3 regions of the Virgibacillus sp. L01 genome follow, and region 1 is predicted to be linked to each of the others. Evidence: riboswitches for the same ligand, from Rfam matches in the RefSeq annotation. Region 1 holds a riboswitch; each other region holds the start of a gene.
The links. A riboswitch is a leader RNA that binds a small molecule or an ion and turns the genes downstream of it on or off. The one in region 1 is predicted to bind cyclic di-GMP.
Positions count from the first base shown of each region.

Region 1 (3,280 bases):
AACCGTCCTATCAAGTTCGGTTTCAGCCCCAATGATTTCTAAATCAATCTTTTTGTCTAAATCTTTTGCCAAACCTCTAACCATCCGAGGAAAACGATTAAAAACTTGTTCAACAGGAACCATTCTCATTGTTAATATTAAATTCTGCATATCTTCTGAAACTCTTGCAATATGCTCTACTGTATCTTTCAGCTCTTGATTATCCGTCTCTTTCGAAATATCTTCTAATCGGCCTCGATCGATGACTACCTCTTCAAAAAGGTTCATTAAATAGTCAATTCGTTCACTATTTACACGTATCGTTTTGGATGAAGCTGTTTTCCCACTCGTACTTTTCGATTCATCTTGAGGTTGATCAACATTCTTTTTGTCTTCATCACCACAGTTTACCTTATTATCTTCACCAGTGAAGTTAGAGACATCCACTTCCCGGACCTCAGAGACATTCTGTATACGATTTTTTATCTCCACCGAAGACTCTTCTGATACTAGAATAAGAGAAAATTGCTGTTCAAATTCTTCTGCTTCCAACTCCTCTACGGTAGGGACAGATTTAATAACCTCTCCAACACCCTCCAAAGCTTCGAATACCATGTAGGCACGTGCCGCTTTCAACATACAATCCTCAGATAACGTAACGGTAACGTGATACGTATGGAATCCCTGTTCTTTAGCTTGGGATACAACTGTTGTCTGATATTCATCGAGTTTGATATTTGTATTCGAATTAATAGTTTCTTTATCCTTCAACGAATCTACATGTGTAGTACCATTTTCCATTTGTTCTAATCGAGCTACAAGATCTGTAACATCTTTCTTCCCATTCCCACCTTCACTAATAGAGCCAACCATTTCTTCTAATGATTCAAGTGCAAGAAATGAAATATCAATTACTTCTTCATTTACTTCCAGCTCACTGTTTCTAATTTTATCCAAGACATTTTCCATTTTATGTGTCAACGAAGCAATATCCTTAAATTCCATTGTTGCTGACATACCTTTTAATGTGTGAGCTGAACGAAAAATTTCACTAACAATAGTAAGATCTTCCGGGTTTTTTTCTAAATTTAAGATGTGGTCGTTAATGGCCTGTAAATGTTCACTGCTTTCATCTAGGAACACTTCTATGTATTGATCGGTATCCATATGGATCCTCCTCTCTGTTTCCTCTAATCTACTAACAGGTAAATCTCCATCAACCCTGCCTTTTCAAATTCTACCGATACGTGAAGGGCCTTTTCATAACCTGATAGTTTTGTATTCCCTTGTATAATAGTCGGAGAAGTAATATCCATATTTATGCCCTGACTTACAATATTGGTAGATAACCCACCAGCTATCATATTCCCTAGTTCACCACTAAAGGATGTGAGCATTTCCCCTTCCAGTGCCATTCCGAACATCGTTTCTCCAATTAAAGCAAAAACAGTGGGGGCTCCCGCCAAGATTAGTTTCCCTTTAATATCACCGGTAATACCAATCAGTGCTCCATACTGAATTTCCAAATAGTTTTCTAGTATTTCTGGCTTCGATATTTCATGTTTAATAGGGACAACTGTTTGTATCGCTGTGTACGTCCCATTTAAAACATTCTTTATCGATTTGTTTCTTTCTTGAATTGATATCGACATAAAAAACATCTCCCTTACTTGTTAAAATTAAAAATGACCATTCTAACAACGATAGAATAGCCAAAAAATTAATTGGTAGCCAGGCGATCATCGAGGCGGGTATTTAAACCCTTCCACCACATTAGATCCTAGGCTTTGCGTCCTGTCCTTTCGAATAGTTTGCCTTTATCTTCTTAGAATATAGGTAATTAGTATTAACTCTTGAAATATCTTAATACAGAATAAAATTAAAGTCAATCTTTTTATTGAAAATTGTTAATATTATATTAAATTACTTTTAACTTTTAGGCTTTATTTCGTGATTTGGTAGTATCAGAACTTCCACTCGTCTATTTCTCGCCCGGTTTTCAACACTATTATTTGGTGCTACAGGGCTGTGTTCACCAAATCCTTTGGCACTGAATTTCCTTGGATCTAGGTTGTCATTTTTGAGTATTAACCGCATAAAGTGGACTGCTCGCATGAAGCTTAGATCCCAATTAGATTCAAACTTCCTAGTATGTATAGGTCTATTATCTGTATGTCCGCTGATTATTATTTGGTGAGGTGGGTCTATGTATAGGAACTTAGACACTTCTTTCGCAATTTTCTCCCCCCTTTCTTTAACTTTTGCACTACCTGAATCAAAAGAAATATCATTTACAATAGTAATTAATAGACCTTCTTCTGTAAGTTTAATCCCCAGTAGTTCGGATAGATTGTTCTTCTTGATGTATGTATTAATATCTCGCTGTAACTTCTCAAATTTATTCAATTCGTTAGTCTGTTCACTCTCTTTTTCTTTCTCATTTCCTTAGTTGTTTGATTCTAATGGTTTATCAACTGGACTTTGGTTTTGCTCTAAAATCCCTTTCCCCCCTGTAAATTCCTCTCGAAAAACTTGTGAAATCTGGTCGTATTTTTTCGTATCTATTTTACTCATCGCAAACAGAACAATGAATAAGGCTACCAATAACGTTAATAAATCGGCATATGGGAGCAGCCATGATTCGTCAACATGAGATTTGTTATTCTTTTTCGTTTTCCGCATATTCTCCCCCTGCTCTAACTTTTCCAACTCCTTTTGGGATAGATAGGAACTTAATTTATCCTTTATTACTTGTGGTGAATCTCCTGTAGTAAGGGATAACACACCTTCGATAATTATTTCTTTTGAAAACACTTCATCCTTAGATTTCTCTTTCAATTTGTTAGCAAACGGATGCCACAAAACGTAACCTGTAAATATACCAAGTAATGTCGCTATAAATGCAGCTGAAATGGCATGGCCAAGTGCTTCCATATCATTCATATCTCCAAGAGCTGCAATCAATCCAATTACAGGTGGGGGCATATGTACCTGCTTGTGTAAAGATTGATATGCCTTTTTGATGTCTTTCCTCCATCGCATACACTTTCTCAAACAAAATTTCTTTAATAAAATCAGGAGATTGTCCATCAATCGCTAATTGCAGTCCCGAAGATAAGAAAGAATCGTTTACCTGATCTATTTCACTTTCAAGTATTAACAACCCTTCTTTTCGAGTTTGTTCAGCCCAATTAGTAAATTTTTCAATTGTCATCGCTATGTCATTGTGATTTTCGTCTGTGAAAATTATCTTAAACAGAGCAGGTACTTTTTTAAGCGTGTTCATTGGGAACGCTATACA
Region 1 covers NZ_JBQQCP010000001.1:206,835-210,114, forward strand. The annotation lists gene ACTWQM_RS00985 (chemotaxis protein CheW) at 1-1,146, opposite strand, end outside; gene ACTWQM_RS00990 (chemotaxis protein CheX) at 1,170-1,631, opposite strand; cyclic di-GMP riboswitch class I at 1,703-1,805, opposite strand; gene ACTWQM_RS00995 (OmpA family protein) at 1,909-2,385, opposite strand; gene ACTWQM_RS01000 (flagellar motor protein MotB) at 2,425-2,613, opposite strand; partial or broken gene ACTWQM_RS01005 (MotA/TolQ/ExbB proton channel family protein) at 2,632-3,280, opposite strand, start outside.

Region 2 (3,280 bases), on a different contig from region 1:
AATGGTAAACCAGGTTTCCAAGTAAATCCTTATCAAAATTTATCCATCCTAGTAGTTCAGGTCCAACGATTAACCCTAGGAAACCAGCAATCATGGACGTTGGTACAATTAATTTCCTTAAGGCTGGTATTCTAGCTTTTAATACAGCGGCAATAACAATTAAAAAAGATAAAAGAGCAAAATCGAGTACAAATGACCAGGAGTTACTCATGATATCACCTCATCTGATTGTTTAGATTCCAATTCCTGTGCGGTTTTGATTGCCATTAGCCATTTGTACGCTGAGGTGTCGGGCTGATAAAATACAATTCGATAAAATTGATTTTCATAAAAGAAGTCCAGCTTATGATGAAACTGAATATTAATCCCTTCCATATCCCGAAATGCAAATGCATGTTGCTCCTCATTATCACCATTAAACGTAATTGTTGTATTATTCCACTCTAGATCTCCTTTAGAAACAAGACGGAATGGTTTATTGTCCTCAGATAAAAACAGCTTAACATGGTCCTGCATTGCCTCATTCCAGTTCTGCTGCCAATTCGGATCAAGTAAAGTCTCTTTCAAAAATTCAAGCTGCCATTTATTCCAATCACGGGGTGTAGAATAATAGATGGGAGGTGTCACTTGCTCAAATGTTCCCAAGGATGTGTAACGAACGGTATAATCACAACTTCGGCATTCAAACAGGTCATCGTGCGAATGCAGCTGTCCAGGTATTCTACAATGTGGACAAACAAACAACAGGCGTTCCAAGTAGTTTGCTAGATTTTTCCCCTGATATTCACCTGCAATCTCAGACTGCCACTCCATTTCATTATGGTAAAGCGCTTCGGTTAGCTTCTGGTTAATGACGTCAGGTGAATCGTTAGTAAATGCTCCCTGATCCCATACTTTTTTATAGGAGATAGAAATCAAGCCTTTGCGATGTTGATCCGCCCACCTTGGATGAGTCAGATGCCCGCCGCGAATTGTTGTAATGATAACAGGGATGTCCAACAGCTTAACTAATTTAGCGGTTGAGTAAATAAGCGGCTCCGTGTCACCGTCCCAATTTCGGTTTCCTTCTGGGAAAATACCAATAACCCTATTATGCTTCTTAGCCTTCAGTACACCTCTAATCGTGCTCGTATCATTTTTGAATTTCATCTTTGGGATGGCACCAACATAGTTTAATATTCTTTTTAAGAAAGGATTTCGAAAAAGAGGTTCAGCAGCAATGAAAGAAATCGGTTCATTTACATAACTATTTAGAATCAGTGGATCCCAGTTATTTACGTGGTTAGATAAAATAATATAAGGCGGTTTCATGTGAAGGGTGTCATTGCGTTCAATCACTATTTTTGAACGTCTTCTGGTAAAGAAACGGATGAAAAATAACAGCATATTTATGATCCGCATATTTGGTTTATTTTCGATACTCATCATTTCACATCCAACTATAAAAATATAAAATTAGTACGCTACTATTTTACCATATAATCGAGTATTTTCCTTTAAATGCAAAAAAAGCTATACCCCACAAATGGACGGAGTATAGAAAGGCAGTGTTAGTACCAGAAAAACATAAAGGTAGGATTAATTGAGTTCATTTGTCTAAATCGACAAAAGTTGATTTCGTTGGTTGAGCTTCACATCTAGTAGTTGACTAACTTGTATTAATGATGGATCTGTAAAATCACTTCCATTCGCCTTAACCTGATACATCAAGGATTTAAGCATTTTAATATCATTGTTAATAATCTTCAGAACATCTTCAGTATCCAAATCACATCCCCCTTTCAGGAATAAGGAGTGTATTCGAAAGCTGGCTGACTTATTGGAAAATCCAACTTAGCCCCTATAGCTTTGCGTCATCATCTTTCAATGATTTTGCCATTATCGTACATGATGTGATGGTACTAACACAGTTTATTCTATAAAAGATATTGTCCACAATATACTATATATAGTGAATTAACGCAAAATTCATGAAAAAGTGCCGGAACATTTTAAGCTTGCTTAATCTGGATTATTGTCCCGTCTTTTCATAATACGCATAGGATAATACAATACTATGAATAAGGAAGTGACCAAGAGATGGGATTATATATTAATAATAATGATCATCCAGACGTCTATATGAATGGCAGCGATATCCTGGAGCCGAACCAGGGATACTTTCGCGTAGATTATTTCTCCGAGATGATAAAAGAACAGAAAGAACTGAATAAATCATTATCCAATTCCTTTCGTGATTTAAAATCGTTATACCACCAGCAAACTAATACACAGGCAGGCAGATGGCAGGAGGTTGGCAAACAGCTGGAAGTATTAAAAGAAAGTAACCTTCAGCATAAAAATTTCGAGAATCAGGCTGTCCAATGGTTGAAAACGTTAGATAGCAATAATGCAAAACTGCAGGATATCTTAGAAAACGGTGGCCTATTAAATAAGGAGATTGCAGAACAAGTCAATCGCTTAGGCGAATCGAATCAGGCTATTGTAGACCAGCTAGGAAAATATGAAAGCTCAAGCCAGGCACTCGCATCACACATGAGTGAGCTGTATGATCTTAACAAGCAGATGTCAGAGCGGATTTCCACGCAAGACGATAACCAGGATCAAGTAATAAACCGACTGGAAAACCAAGAAGCCCTTATGGAGAAAACGTTAAGGCAAATTGATCAGTTTCGATCCATTCTTTTCGAACGAACTAACTATATAGCAGAAAGTATTGAAAACAGTTATAATCTTACTTCCACATATGTCTATAAACTGATGACTGGATCAGAACAACCACTGTCCCTTTTCATGACGAAACAAAGAGAAGAAGAGAGGAAGTCTGATTAATTGAATGAAATGGCGATACTGTAATACGGTATCGTCATTCTTTGATACAATGTAAACAAAAGAAGTCCATAAAGGAATGAATTTCAATGAACATAAAGATTATCGCAGTAGGAAAATTAAAGGAAAAATACCTCAAGCAGGGCATTGACGAATACTTAAAGCGGTTAAGTACATATGCAAAAGTTCAAATCATCGAAGTCGCCGATGAAAAAGCCCCTGAAAACATGAGCGACGCTGAAATGATCGACGTAAAACAAAAGGAAGGCGAACGCATTCTCGCTAACATCAAACAGGATACCCATGTCATAACGCTCGAAATCAATGGCAAAATGCTAAGCTCCGAACAACTTGCAGCCAAAATGGACGAGCTTGCCACCTACGGAAAAAGTAAGCTTGCATTTGTTATCGGCGGTTCACTAGGTATCAGTGATGAGGTCCAAAAGCGAAG
Region 2 covers NZ_JBQQCP010000006.1:154,337-157,616, forward strand. The annotation lists gene ACTWQM_RS12810 (S-layer homology domain-containing protein) at 1-211, opposite strand, end outside; gene ACTWQM_RS12815 (lysophospholipid acyltransferase family protein) at 208-1,425, opposite strand; gene ACTWQM_RS12820 (Spo0E family sporulation regulatory protein-aspartic acid phosphatase) at 1,597-1,767, opposite strand; cyclic di-GMP riboswitch class I at 1,800-1,887, opposite strand; gene ACTWQM_RS12825 (hypothetical protein) at 2,080-2,832, shown strand; gene rlmH (23S rRNA (pseudouridine(1915)-N(3))-methyltransferase RlmH) at 2,919-3,280, shown strand, end outside.
Region 2: it holds a riboswitch for cyclic di-GMP, as region 1 does, so the genes downstream of both, ACTWQM_RS12820 (Spo0E family sporulation regulatory protein-aspartic acid phosphatase) here and ACTWQM_RS00990 (chemotaxis protein CheX) in region 1, are expected to answer to the same signal.

Region 3 (3,280 bases), on a different contig from region 1:
TGTCCCTTCAGGCAGTTCCACTTCACCATGTTTTACTAAGCTTTTTATAGAAGAACTTTTATGATACGAATACCGTAAAACTCTATTTGTAATTACTATATTTACTCTACCATTATTAAAAATTCCCAAACTATCACCTGCTTACAAAAATAAATTAAAATACCAGTTTACTAATCTTTCACCGTAAAAATATGTAATTAGTGTTGCAACAACAATATATGGACCAAATGGAACGGGTTGCTTGCGGTCGATTACCTTTAAGATAAGCAGCAGCATTCCTATAATTGCACCAATCATACAGGAGAGGAAAAATGCCAGTAACACCTTATCAATTCCCAAAATAATGCCTAAGATACCGAACAGTTTCATATCTCCCGCGCCCATTCCACCACTACTAATAATTATAATTAATGCAAGGAGCGTAATTCCAATTATACCACCAAGAATGGATGACCACCACGGATCCAAAGGCTGTACGATACGGATGATGATGAGTAATGGCAGAAAGAAGAGAAGTACTCTGTTTGGGATTAACATATATGTTATGTCGGACACCAATATAATCATAAGCATCGAAACCAGAAGTAACGCCGTAATGATTTCTAGATTTATTCCTACTAATGAGTAGCTTAATGCAAATAAAATACCTGTAGACAATTCAATTACAGGGTATATAAACGAAATCTTTTTTTGGCAATGGCTACATTTAGCCCCTTGGATGACAAATGAAATAACCGGTATATTCTCATACCATGACAATTGATGGCTACAATTGGGGCAAATTGAACGGTCGTTTGCGAAGGGTATATTTTCTGGCAGGCGCAATCCAACTACATTAAAAAATGAGCCAAAAATTAGGCCAAGGAGGAAGAAAAATGTTATTAGTAAAATATCCATTCGTGTGGCTCCTTATTGTAAAGCTAGAAGAATATATATTGAAGAATACGCCCTGCAACTATTAGTGCAAGGCGTAGGTTATAATTAAAATCATTTTAAATTATGTTGTTTTAGTCAACACTTTCATCTCCACCATATTCAAATTTCCCATTTCCATCTTTAGTAACAGTACCAGAATATTTGGTATCTGTTCCTGGAACTGTAGGAACTTCATCTAGATACCCTTTTTTCTTTAGCTGGTTCAGAGTGATAGTATCATCCTTGCCATAGTTACCACTAACATCTGCTAACCTTGCAGCATTTTTGATCAGTTCTACATTTGCGTCATGAGCCTTTTTCTCAGATTCACCAATAACATTTCCTATCGTCGGTACTGCTATAGCAACAATAATCGCCAATATTGCAATAACTGCCAACAGTTCAACAAGGGTAAACCCCTTTTCTTTTTTCATCATCTTTTTCATGCGTTCTAGCATAAAAATCCCCGCCTCTCTTACTATATAAGATATAAAGTCTATTAAACTTAGCTGGCCGGTTGCACTACTTACTCCAAACTACCAAAATGCCCAAATTGCAGGTAATTTATCATCGCATCCTACTATATTCCTATGTACACTATAATACATTTTCAGACAAAAATCTACTAATTTTTTCTAGATATTTTCAAACAAAGAAAACATTGGAATAACAACTGCGGTAATGATGCTGCCTACGATTATTGTCAGTATAATAATCATAAGCGGCTCGATTAATGTTTTGATTCGATTCGACAATTGTTCTACTTCTTCTTCGTAAAATGCTGCAGCTTTTGAAAGCATATTGTCTAAAGTCCCGGTCTTCTCACCAATCTGGATCATTTGAACAACTAGTGCCGGAAATGCCCAATGTTCTTTCATAGGATTAGTAATCGATTCTCCTACTTCCATCGATTTCCTGGATTGCTCTAATACATCTCGAATCACACGATTTCCAACCACTTTTTCGGTGATTTCGACCGATTGTAGGATTGGTACAGAACTATTTACTAAAGTACTCAACGTTTGTGTCATCCGAACCAAGACACCTTTATGTGCAAGCACACCTAAAAAGGGAAACTTCATTTTTAGCTTATCGGCCCGGTAAACAAACGCATCATTCTTCAACAGGTACTTATAAATTGCAATACCTAATAATACTACAGCAATAAGCACCCACCAAAAGGCACTAACCCAACTGCTCAGACTCAAAATAAACTGGGTATACGCCGGAATCTCTTCACCAAAGGAATTAAACATTCCTACGAATTGTGGAACAATGAATACTAGCAAGAACATACTTAATAAAAGTGTGATAACCCCTACAACACCGGGATAAAGTAATGCTGAAACTACTTTTTGTTTATTACGATATTCTTTCTCGTAATAATCAGCCATCTGGTTTAATATGTCATCAAGTTTACCACTAGCCTCCCCGGCCCGGATCATGTTGACGAGTAGAGATGGAAAGACCTTCGGGTGACTTTCAACTGCTTTTGAAAGGGCCTGTCCCTGGTCAAGTTGTTTATCAATAGCAGTCAGTGCTTGCCTTAATGCATAATTGTCCGTTTGCCTTGACATCGTCTTCGTAGCTTCTGAAATCGATATACCAGCATGAATCAATGTTGCATATTGCCTTAGAAAAATAACAAAGTCCTTATTTTTAACTCTTCTATTAATAGATAATTCCTTATTCCACGATTTCGTCTCATCTATATCGATTACGATTATACTATCCTTTTCTAACCGTACTAGCGCATCTTTTTTTGAATCAGCCTCTATCCTTCCTTTTGTTTTGTGACCAGATGCATGTTTTCCACTATATTGATAGTTCATCCATTAAAAACCCCTTTCCTGCATAAAAGGAGCAGCCGATTCATAGGAAATTAGGTCTTCTTTTAGTAACCGTTTGAGATCCATTTCAAGCGTGTGCATGCCCTGTTCTTTTGATGTTTGCAGCACATTCTGAACTTGATGCAGTTTTTCATTACGGATTAAGTTCTTAACAGCAGGTGTATTAATCAGAACTTCTGTTGCCGCCCGCCTCCCCATATTATCTTTTGTAACTAGTAATCGCTGGGAGATAACAGCTTTTAAAATGGATGATAACTGGATGCGGATTTGTATTTGCTGTTCAGATGGAAATACATCAATAATTCGTTCGATTGTTGATACTGCATCTGTTGTATGGAGGGTACCTAATACTAAATGTCCCGTTTCCGCAGCGGTAATCGCTGTTGAGATAGTTTCTAAGTCACGCATTTCACCAACTAAAATGACATCAGGGTCCTGTCGCAGGCTTGCTCTAAGTCCATTAACAAAGCTATTTGTGTCAAAACCAATCTCACGTTGATCAATAACCGACTTGT
Region 3 covers NZ_JBQQCP010000008.1:71,576-74,855, reverse strand. The annotation lists gene pilM (type IV pilus biogenesis protein PilM) at 1-129, opposite strand, end outside; gene ACTWQM_RS14830 (prepilin peptidase) at 142-897, opposite strand; gene ACTWQM_RS14825 (prepilin-type N-terminal cleavage/methylation domain-containing protein) at 1,008-1,373, opposite strand; cyclic di-GMP riboswitch class II at 1,418-1,502, opposite strand; gene ACTWQM_RS14820 (type II secretion system F family protein) at 1,551-2,747, opposite strand; gene ACTWQM_RS14815 (type IV pilus twitching motility protein PilT) at 2,751-3,280, opposite strand, start outside.
Region 3: it holds a riboswitch for cyclic di-GMP, as region 1 does, so the genes downstream of both, ACTWQM_RS14825 (prepilin-type N-terminal cleavage/methylation domain-containing protein) here and ACTWQM_RS00990 (chemotaxis protein CheX) in region 1, are expected to answer to the same signal.